DNA from 3 places in the Oleiphilus sp. HI0125 genome. Region 2 is predicted to be linked to each of the others. Evidence: riboswitches for the same ligand, from Rfam matches in the RefSeq annotation. Region 2 holds a riboswitch; each other region holds the start of a gene.

Region 1 (3,283 bases), on a different contig from region 2:
CAAAATTCATTTGCTTGAGCGGTTATGCTGCAAAACTACATCAATTATCGGAAGCCAAAAAGCGTTTGGAATAACCCGAACGCCGGTTTTCTGTCGGCGTTTGTCGCAGCGGTAATTGTTCATCTGTTGCTAGCCATCGTTTTCTATTCTTACACGCTCGGGCCTAAGGCGTATATCGTCGATAATTCAACCTACCGCGTTGCTTTGTCTCAGCGCATTTTAGAACCCACTCCTGAGTCTATTATTGAACCCTTGTCGGCCAGTCAAGAATCGCCAAAACAGGAAGATCTTACCCCTAAATCGAAACCCGATCCTGTGGTGAAGCCTGTCGAGAAACCGATTGTCGAACCCGAACCTCAAAAGTCAACGGAAGCCATTTTAGAAAGCGAGCCTTCTAAATCATCACCGGTTGAGACTATTCAAGCAGTTGCTCCATCCAAGAAGAAAATTGCGAAGCAATCCGAAGCGAGCATCAGTGATCATTCGGATAAGGGTGAACCTGCTAATAAAGTTGCCGAAAGCAAAGCAAAAGAGCAGCCTCAACAAGATCAAAAAGAGCAGAAGGCTCCGGTCAAGAAAATTGAAGAGCCTAAAGAGCAATTTAGATCGCCAGCTTATGTGCTAGGTAGCCCTTCAAATCCCAGACCAGTTTATCCTAGCTTAGCGCGCAGGCGTGGTTGGGAAGGGGATGTATTACTAGGAGTGCATGTTGATGTTACGGGCTCGGTGACTTACGTAGAGATTCTAGAATCGAGTAATGTATCGGCTTTAGATTTTGCCGCTTATTCAACTATTTACGAAAGCTGGAGCTTCTCTCCTGCTGATGCGGCTGAAGCTTCGTTGAGAGGCTATGTTACTGTACCCATCTCATTTAGGCTCGACTAAACGTTTTGCTCTTCATTGCAGTTCTGATCTTCGTACACTCGACCATGTTACTTCATTAGTCCCGTCACTCCTTGCCCCAGTTTTAATAAATCAATTGACTTGAAAATGTGAACTGCGTAAAGTCGCAGCCCTGCTTGAGGTGCTCAATCACTAAATCTAGTGAGCGAGTGAAACGGGAAGTTGGTTGAAGTCCAACGCTGCCCCCGCAACGGTAAGCAAGTTAAGTCGGCATCCTCGCCACTGTGCAGTAAAGCATGGGAAGGCCGTTCGACTAAGTCGAATGACAACTTGTAAGCCCGGAGACCGGCCTGAAGTGATTTTTTAGATATTGCGGAGGGCGATATTTGGGACTGATGTCTAACGAACTAGATTGTCGCTCGTTAACCATTACTGTTCTTTGCTTCTCTCTCTGCGCGATTGCTGGTGAAGTGCGTGGGTCTACGTTTAGTTTTACTTTCTCTACTTCTTGTTTCGACGTTTGCTGTTGCTGAGGAAACCGTCGAGCATGAAACCGTTGTGGTGACAGCTTCTAAGCTTGATGCCGATCATATCAATACCGAGCATACTTCAAGTCATACAACAGTAATTCGTTCTAGTGAGTTTGGTCATGAGTTCTCTAATGTCGCGGATGTGTTATCTGATCAGAGTGGCGTTCAAATTCGTCAAGTAGGTGGGATAGGTTCTTATTCGACTGTGAGTATCCGTGGGTCTAGTGCAGCACAAGTTAATGTGTTTCTCGACGGCATGTTATTGAATGATGCGCACGGAGGAATTGTTGATCTTGGCAATATTCAATTGAGCTCAATCGAGAGAATAGAAATATATCGTGGTAATACCCCAGCGCAGTTGGGCGTGTCATCAATTGGTGGTGCAATAAATCTCGTAAGCAAAAAAGGTGCTGCGAAGCCTTATCATACTGTGAGGGCGGGCTATGGATCGTTCAAAAGCCATCTCGGCGCGTTGACCTCTGCTTTTCATTCTGGAGATACAAATTACCTTGTTAATGCAGAGTATGTTTCTAGCGACAACGACTATGAGTTTTTAAATGATCGGCAGACTCCTAACAATCCTTTCGATGATGAGGTACAGCGTCGTCAAAACGCACAATACGAGCAAGGAGCGATTCATTTATCTGCGGTCACAGATATCTCTAAGTCTTTAGATGCCAATAACGTAGTTCGCTACTCGAAGTCTTCTAAGGGCGTGCCGACTGCGCGAAACGCCAAAGATAATTCGGCGACATATGATGTTGAAACCCTATCTATTCAAAGTAAGTTGAATCATGAACTTTCTACTAGGTTAAAAGCGTCTTATCAGATTTATGGTTCGCTGTTGAAAGGCGAGTATGACGACACTGAAAACAAAGTTGGTCTGTCTGCAAATCTAGAGAAATCTGAGTCATCTAATATAGGCGTTAAAACTGACTGGGCTTTATCTTCGGGTAATCATTTGTTCAATATTGCCGCACTGCTACGTTTTGAAAAATATGAAAACGAAGACCTTATTCAGAACACGTCTACGGATGCATCGCGCATGCAAACATCATTGATTGCTCAAGATGAATGGTTAAATTATGCGGGTACCTTACAACTAACCGGTAAGATTGGTCTTCGTTATTTGCAAGACGATCAAGATATTCCAAAATCAGTTAGTAATACTGAATCTTATTACGCTGCTTACAGCGGCCTGCGCTACACGTTTTTTCCATCCCTCGCACTCACCGCAAGCCTCTCTCACGAAGTCCGTCCGCCCAAACTTAGCGAATTGTTTGGCGACACCGGTTCGTTGTTAGGCAATGACGAGCTGGTCGAAGAGTATGCAACCAACGCGGAACTTGGATTGCAGTTTTTGCAGGGGAATTCCAACCTTAACTCCTCCTTGTTTTACAGATCACTAAAAGATGCGATTGTCGTTATTTTCGATTCGCGCGGAATAGGTCGCGCTGAAAACGCTGCAAGTGCGCAGATATATGGTCTTGAAGTAGACGGGAGCATTCTATTGACTGAATTTTGGAAAGCTGGGTTAAGGGCGACTTTGCAAAGTAGTGAAGACACGTCTGATATCCCAGCTTTTAAGGGGAACTCTCTCGCTGGCGTGTATGAATCTGCCGCGACTATTTCAAATGAATTTTCGGTGTTCGACTACAAGCTAAATTTGGAGTATCAACGCCAAGATGGTGGTTATTATGATCGAAGTGCGTCTGCAGAGATGCCAACAAATGAACAGATTAACGTTAGTATCGAGCGCCGTTTGGGTCAGCACAACGCAAGGCTTTCCTTAGAAAATATTACAGATGAAAGAATCGAAGATTTTAATCGTTACCCGGGTCCGGGACGACGAGCTTTCCTAACCTATAGCTATACCTTCAATTAAAGGAACTGAAAAAATGAATGCTAGA
Region 2 (3,283 bases):
GATCGAGAAAGTCTTCGATATCTAAATGCCAGCTTTCCAAGTATGCACAAACGGCTCCTTTGCGTTTACCGCCTTGGTTCACTGCAACAGCCGTGTCATTTACAACTTTAAGGAACGGCACGACCCCCTGAGACTGGCCATTAGTTCCCTTGATGTGCGCGCCTAGCGAGCGAACATTAGTCCAATCATTACCCAATCCACCTGCCCATTTTGAGAGCAAGGCATTGTCACGCAAAGCGTCATATATACCGCTCAAGTCATCTGGAACAGTGGTCAGATAGCACGATGATAGTTGAGGTCTTAACGTTCCGGAATTGAACAAGGTGGGGGTTGAGCTCATATAATCAAACGATGACAAGAGGTCATAAAATTCAATTGCACGCGCTGTAGGGTCATCCTCATTTAGCGCGAGCCCCATTGCGACTCGCATAAAAAAGGTTTGCGGCAATTCAATACGCGTTTCTTCATGATGAATAAAGTAACGATCGTATAAAGTCTGTAACCCTAAATAGGTAAACTGGTTGTCACGCTCTGGTTTGAGCGCATCGGCAAGCATCTCTATATTGAAGGAATCTAACTTAGAATCGATAAGCTCTTCTTGAATGCCAAAACGGATGCCCGCTTCGAATATTTCAGCATACGCATTACTCGCATCTTCTATCGCAGCAGGCAAGTAAACATTCAATGCCTTACCCACCTCGCTCATTAACGAATCCAACAACAACCTTGCACTAACAAACGAATAATTCGGCTCTGACTCGATCAAAGGTCGCGCAGCCATAATAAGCGCTGTACCAATATCTTCCTCTTTAATGCCGTGATACAGGTTGCGATAGCTCAAATCTAATAAATGATCTGCATCAACGCCTTCAAGGCCTCTGCACACCTGAGAAATCAAAGCGCGAATACGACCAATGTTTAATGGCGCCTCAGAGCCATCATTGCGTTGCATTTTGAAGCGAGGATGTGCCTCTTCGCTAGGCTGTTGATCTTTACGCTGCTGAGCGTGCTCCTCACGGTACAAAACATAAGCCCGTGCAACTTTCTGCATCCCTTGACGCATCAAGCCTAGCTCAACTTGATCTTGTATATCCTCGATATTGATCGAGCCGCCAGATGGATATTGCTTTTCAAAGCGACCATGAATACCACTTACAATCTGATCGGCAAGCTGCTTAACGTGGCTTGCATCCGCATGATCATGATCCTCTGCGGCCAATATTGCTTTGGTGATTGCGACTGCTATTTTGTCACTATTATATGAATCGAGAGTCCCATCGCGCTTGATCACTTTAAGCTGGAAATTAGAAGTGTTTGAGACTGGTTTGATATTAGGATCAGAGAGTGCATTTGGAGTTGTCATAATTAATTCTCATCGCGTTTCGGTCAACTAGACCAATAACCCTTCGCCATAAAAATCTATATGAACAGCACACACAGTGAGACAACCAATAAAGCTGCCATTGCCAATAATGCTGTCTTTCGATCACCCTATAGTCGCGAAGGTATGAAAGCCCATTTATCTTGTGATAAATGGGTTGCTTTGGCAGGTCTTCGGACTTATGGGCGTGTGTTAAATCTAACGATTATCCTACAGCGACGACTTCCCAGAATTTTACGTTCCAGTGCCTAATGCGTGTAGCTATCTTGCTTCGCATTATGTCGCTTTCGTTCCCAATTACCGCTGCGCGTCAGTTCTGGATTTTCACCAGATTCTCTCTTAGCACAACTAATTCAGAGACATTCTTACGTGTCTATTTAGTAGATGTGAACCAATGCAAAACACAATATATAGGCATTTTTAATAACAAACAACAATATATTGTTTAAAACAATGCCGGCTACGAATCTTAGGTATAAAAAAGCCGCAAATCTCATGAGAGCATTTGCGGCTCGATTTAGTCTCTACCTATTATCCGCCAATAAATTCTGGCCCTATACCCAACGACCAAATAATTACCGTTGCGACACGCGTTGAGACAAGATAAACGAGCGCGACTGCGAGAATCGCCCCTTCGAAGAAAAACGCTCTATCTTCTGAAATACGCATCACGATCGGAAGACCCTTGTGTAGAAGAACCCCTGCGCATGCGGCAGCAAATACAAATACTAAGGCGTTGACCCAAAAGACAGGATATAACAGCGAAAAACCACCTAAAAACAGAGGCGTGCATGCGTATGCCATGAGTGCAATTCCGTTTGCAGCTTGCTCGTCATGCTCAGCTCCGTAGGTCTGAGCCATCCAGTCGATCATGTAGCCAATAAAAAATACTCCCAGCAGCATCGTTAGATATGTTAACCCGCACAAGAGGAATGCGCTGTCTGCGGTCAACTTCGTGACGGCCCCATCACCGATTGTCCAACCAACTACAGTGGTAGAATAATAAGCACACAGAGGCCCGATGGCGGCCAATATGCAGGTGTACGCGACAAAGATCCTTGTCGGCATGGAATGCTCTTTTTTGATTTCTTGCCACTCTCTAGTAGGGTGAGTGGCCAATCCAAACATATGTGAAAGCAACATAGTTAGCTCCTCCGCTGGGCTCCGTTCTTACAGTACATAAAGATAGTCGCAATCAGATTCACTTGTTTAGATCACTTTTACTTAAAGAAATGCTGTTTAGACGCTAAAGGAATACAAGCACTTAGTTAACTATGCTAATTCCCTCTTGCATAAGCGATTTCATGCATCACTTGCCGCAAGACCTCTACGCCACTTAGAATCTAGGCAATTTCAACGAACCGGCTGTTTTTAGCTATAGTGTTTTGCATTCAACAAAAGGAAAACGACACTCACATGAGTCAGGAACAACCAAACAATCCTCTTCATGGCATCACGCTGGCTACGATTGTAGAAAAACTTTATGAGCATTATGGTTGGGATGGATTAGCGAGCCGCGTCAGTATCAATTGCTTCAAGAAAGATCCATCGATTAAATCATCGCTAAAATTCTTGCGTCGCACGCCATGGGCTCGTACTAAAGTAGAACAGCTTTATTTGTCTACTTTTAACACCCCATCCCCTTCGCCTTGGGAAAATTGGAAAAAACATGACTAAACAAAGCCTCGAACAACTTAGCGCGATGGAACCTGAAGATCGCTACGATTACACCATCGAACAAATATTAGAGCATAAACAGCTTTGGGTATTAATTAATGCTCAGCAAGACTTTATTACGATCAACTATGAAGAAGACGCGTTTAGCTACCTTCCAATGTGGCCGAGTAAAGAAGCTGCCGTTGCTATTTCTGAGTTTGATCAAGAGGTAACGGCCATCGCGAT
Region 3 (3,283 bases), on a different contig from region 2:
CGTGCTCAGCAAATGCAGCGCGAAGTGGTACGACCCACTCTTCATTTTCATGGATGATATAAATATCTTGCACGTTATCCTCGTTTACCGTTTTGTCTGGTTGCGCAGTGTACTACTTTTGATCATGTTTTTATTTCTTGTTTTAACGAATAAGCTAAACGGAAATGCCGGCAACAAAATCCACAAAGCAATAGTTTAAGAGCACTAAAAAACGTAGTTCTCAAACTGTCGAAAAGTTTTACACGAATGGTGGTTTATTGATTTTGGTAAAAGTAATAAGCATCTGTTCAATATATCCGATGCGTTATCTAGATCAATTCTTGCTGTAAATCTTGTCTCGACGATGTAGTAAATTAGGGAAATAATTGATGTTCTTCAGTTATAAAATCCTTACTTAGAAAGAATAACAAAAACAATATTATATGAGTTGGTGCTGTACGTTGGCTAAAAGAGGAAAGCGGACCTTCAGTCAGGAAAGAAATCTTGGTTTGCGGGCATTCACTTTCATGAGAAAGCGGTCATTCCAATTTGGTAGAAATACCTCCTAAACCGTCATTAGGGATCGGTTTAGTATTTGGCCGAGTTTTCTGGTCTAACTTTGACCTAGTTCAATTACCTAAACAGACATTGCAGACCTGAAAATCGCTTGTTTTTCGATGTGTGCTTAAAGATAGAAGCGCACTAAATGACTGAAGCTCAATGTTAGTAATAACAAAATGATCTTATCACCTGAGTACTTTTGATACTAAGGCATTCATAGTCGACTAAACTGACATAGACCGCTGATTAATATTCGGATTGTGGAGGAATACTATGTCTTGCTCAAACACTTCATCCCACCCTGATCACACTCATGGCCCAAACTGTGGACATACTGCGATTCGTCATGGCGATCATATCGACTATATTCATGACGGGCATCTACACCACCCTCATGAAGATCACTACGATGAACATACCATCGAGGTTAGTGACGCTAATCCAGATGGGTGTAAGCCTTTACACTCCTGCGGAGATCATGTTCATGGTCCAGGTTGTGGCCACGAAGCGGTGCCTCATGGAGATCACATAGATTATTTAGTGGATGGCAGGTTACACCACGTGCACAACGGGCATTGTGATGATCATGGTCCTATAGAACTGGTATAGATAGAGTCACAACGCTTCTTTAATTTGAATTGCTGAGTCATGGCGACTAGTGCTCCACTAGTTGCATAATTAGGCCAGTAAACTTATATTCAGTACCGCATTGGTTCACGCCTACTAAATAGATGCCTTAGGGTATCTACAGGTTGTGCTAAGAGGAAATCTGGTGAGAATCCAGAACTGACGCGCAGCGGTAATAGGGAACGAAAGCGACACGATTGGTATCTCATATAGATTAAGATCAGGCACTGGAAAGAGCTCCGGGAAGCCGTCGCCGTAGAAAACTAAGCTCAGCTTATTTGCCCTTAAGTCCGAAGACCTGCCAACGCAGTTCATCCACAAACTATTGGGTGAACTTTCATGCCTTCGCGATCATGAGGTATAGAAAGACAGGTTTTAGTTGCCTTAAGCAAGCTTAGTGTTACCGCTTATCTTGCCTCCTGTAGTTTCTTCTTTTTTCGCAAAGGACCGTTTACCGAGTTCAATTTGCGTTGTAAAGAAATATGCCGAACCATGAAGAAATCAAATGCCCCCGTTGTGGATCACCCTTTGAATGTAAAATGGGATCAATCACAATTTGCCACTGTAGCGATGTCCACTTATCTAGAGAACAAATGGCGTTTATTTCGGAACATTGGCAAGGCTGCTTGTGCCATGCGTGTTTGCTTGAGATTAAAACATTGTTACCAGAGAACCCTTCCTATAGGGCAAGGGCGTTGAACTGAACTGTCCAATTCCTAAATTGCTATTCGTCGTTCTCTAGGCGCGTATTCAAAAACATCGGAGTAGCAATTTGCTTCGTTAAGGCCTTTGGATTCAAGTTTATCGATAGTGCCGTATACCATTTGGGGCGATCCGCATAAATAAACCTTGGTATTGTCGAGGTCTTCAAAATCATGCTCAATCACCTCATAGATATAACCGGAGCGGCCATTCCATTCACTATTTTCTGTTTCTAAGATCGGCGTAAAGGTGAGGTTCTTATGTTGTTTTGCCCAGCCTTGAAATTGGTTTAGCAGATAGAAGTCGTCGATATGTCTATTCGACCAATAGATATTGATCAGTGCTTTAGGTTGTCTTGTAAGAGCCTCTTCGGTTAAGCATTTAATCTTCGCGATACCTGATCCCGAGGCGATCAATAGATGCCTTTGATTAAGGTTGGTTTGCAAAAAAGCCTGCCCCATCGGTAAGGTCACGGACACTGATGCCCTATCGATAAGACATTTTGTAAGGTGTTTCAATATTCTACCGGCTAACTCACTACCATTCTGAATATACAGTTGTATTCGACGAGCTTGGTTTGGGTCGCAACGATTCGCAATGGTATAAAAAAACGCTTGTGGTTCTCCATCATCATTTAGATCGAGTTCCAGCTGCAGATACTGCCCTGCATGATAATTCAGCGAGGTGCCGACGGGAGAAAGTAATTCGATCTCTAGGGTATCTTTGGTCAAGGGTTCTACGCTCAAGACCTGACATTCATGCGTAACTTTATTCGCAACTTTGTTCATATCAAAGCCATCATTACTATTTCAATAATCGAGTTCTAGCAAGCTTAGAGGACTTTTGTGATGAGTAAAAATGGTATATTTTCACGTACCGATTAATATTTCTCATGTATGATGTTTGCTGAACTTAACGATGATTGAACGTACTCACCTTAGAATTCTGCACGCCGTTGAACAGAACGGATCATTAACGGCGGCTGCTAAAGCGCTTTGCGTGACGCAATCCGCTTTAAGTCACACGATGCGAAAGCTGGAAGATAATCTCGGCGCCGAAATTTGGTTGCGAGAAGGGCGCAGTTTGCGTCTCACTCAGTCAGGTCGTTATCTATTAAATATCGCGAATCGCGTGCTTCCCTTGCTAGATCATGCTGAAGAAAAGCTCAAGCAAATGGCGCAAGGTGAGCGAGGCACATTGCGAATTGGTATGGAATGCCATCCTTGTTATCAATGGTTGTTAAAAATCGTTTCTCCGTTCTTGGATGCGTGGCCAGATGTGGATGTAGATGTAAAACAGAAGTTCCAGTTTGGTGGTGTCGGCGCACTGTTAGATTACGAAATTGACCTATTGGTGACGCCAGATCCGTTCTATAAAAGCGGCCTAAATTTCACCCCTGTATTTGATTATGAGC

Evidence for each region. Region 2 has a riboswitch for cobalamin ahead of A3762_RS09835 (ribonucleoside-diphosphate reductase subunit alpha). Riboswitches for the same ligand answer to the same signal wherever they lie in the genome.
Region 1: linked by a shared signal. The riboswitch ahead of A3762_RS13090 (TonB-dependent siderophore receptor) and the one ahead of A3762_RS09835 (ribonucleoside-diphosphate reductase subunit alpha) in region 2 are both predicted to bind cobalamin.
Region 3: linked by a shared signal. The riboswitch ahead of A3762_RS28800 (cysteine-rich CWC family protein) and the one ahead of A3762_RS09835 (ribonucleoside-diphosphate reductase subunit alpha) in region 2 are both predicted to bind cobalamin.

What each region holds. Positions count from the first base shown of each region.
Region 1 covers NZ_LWGF01000812.1:1,277-4,559, forward strand. Annotated here, with positions in the region: gene A3762_RS13085 (energy transducer TonB) at 25-885, shown strand; cobalamin riboswitch at 1,006-1,212, shown strand; gene A3762_RS13090 (TonB-dependent siderophore receptor) at 1,318-3,258, shown strand; gene A3762_RS13095 (hypothetical protein) at 3,272-3,283, shown strand, end outside.
Region 2 covers NZ_LWGF01000681.1:8,758-12,040, forward strand. Annotated here, with positions in the region: gene A3762_RS09835 (ribonucleoside-diphosphate reductase subunit alpha) at 1-1,363, opposite strand, end outside; cobalamin riboswitch at 1,528-1,749, opposite strand; gene A3762_RS09840 (Yip1 family protein) at 1,913-2,524, opposite strand; gene A3762_RS09845 (VF530 family DNA-binding protein) at 2,798-3,058, shown strand; gene A3762_RS09850 (DUF2750 domain-containing protein) at 3,051-3,283, shown strand, end outside.
Region 3 covers NZ_LWGF01000627.1:26-3,308, forward strand. Annotated here, with positions in the region: gene A3762_RS08200 (hypothetical protein) at 814-1,149, shown strand; cobalamin riboswitch at 1,263-1,488, shown strand; gene A3762_RS28800 (cysteine-rich CWC family protein) at 1,650-1,871, shown strand; gene A3762_RS08205 (NAD(P)H-flavin reductase) at 1,884-2,657, opposite strand; gene A3762_RS08210 (LysR family transcriptional regulator) at 2,788-3,283, shown strand, end outside.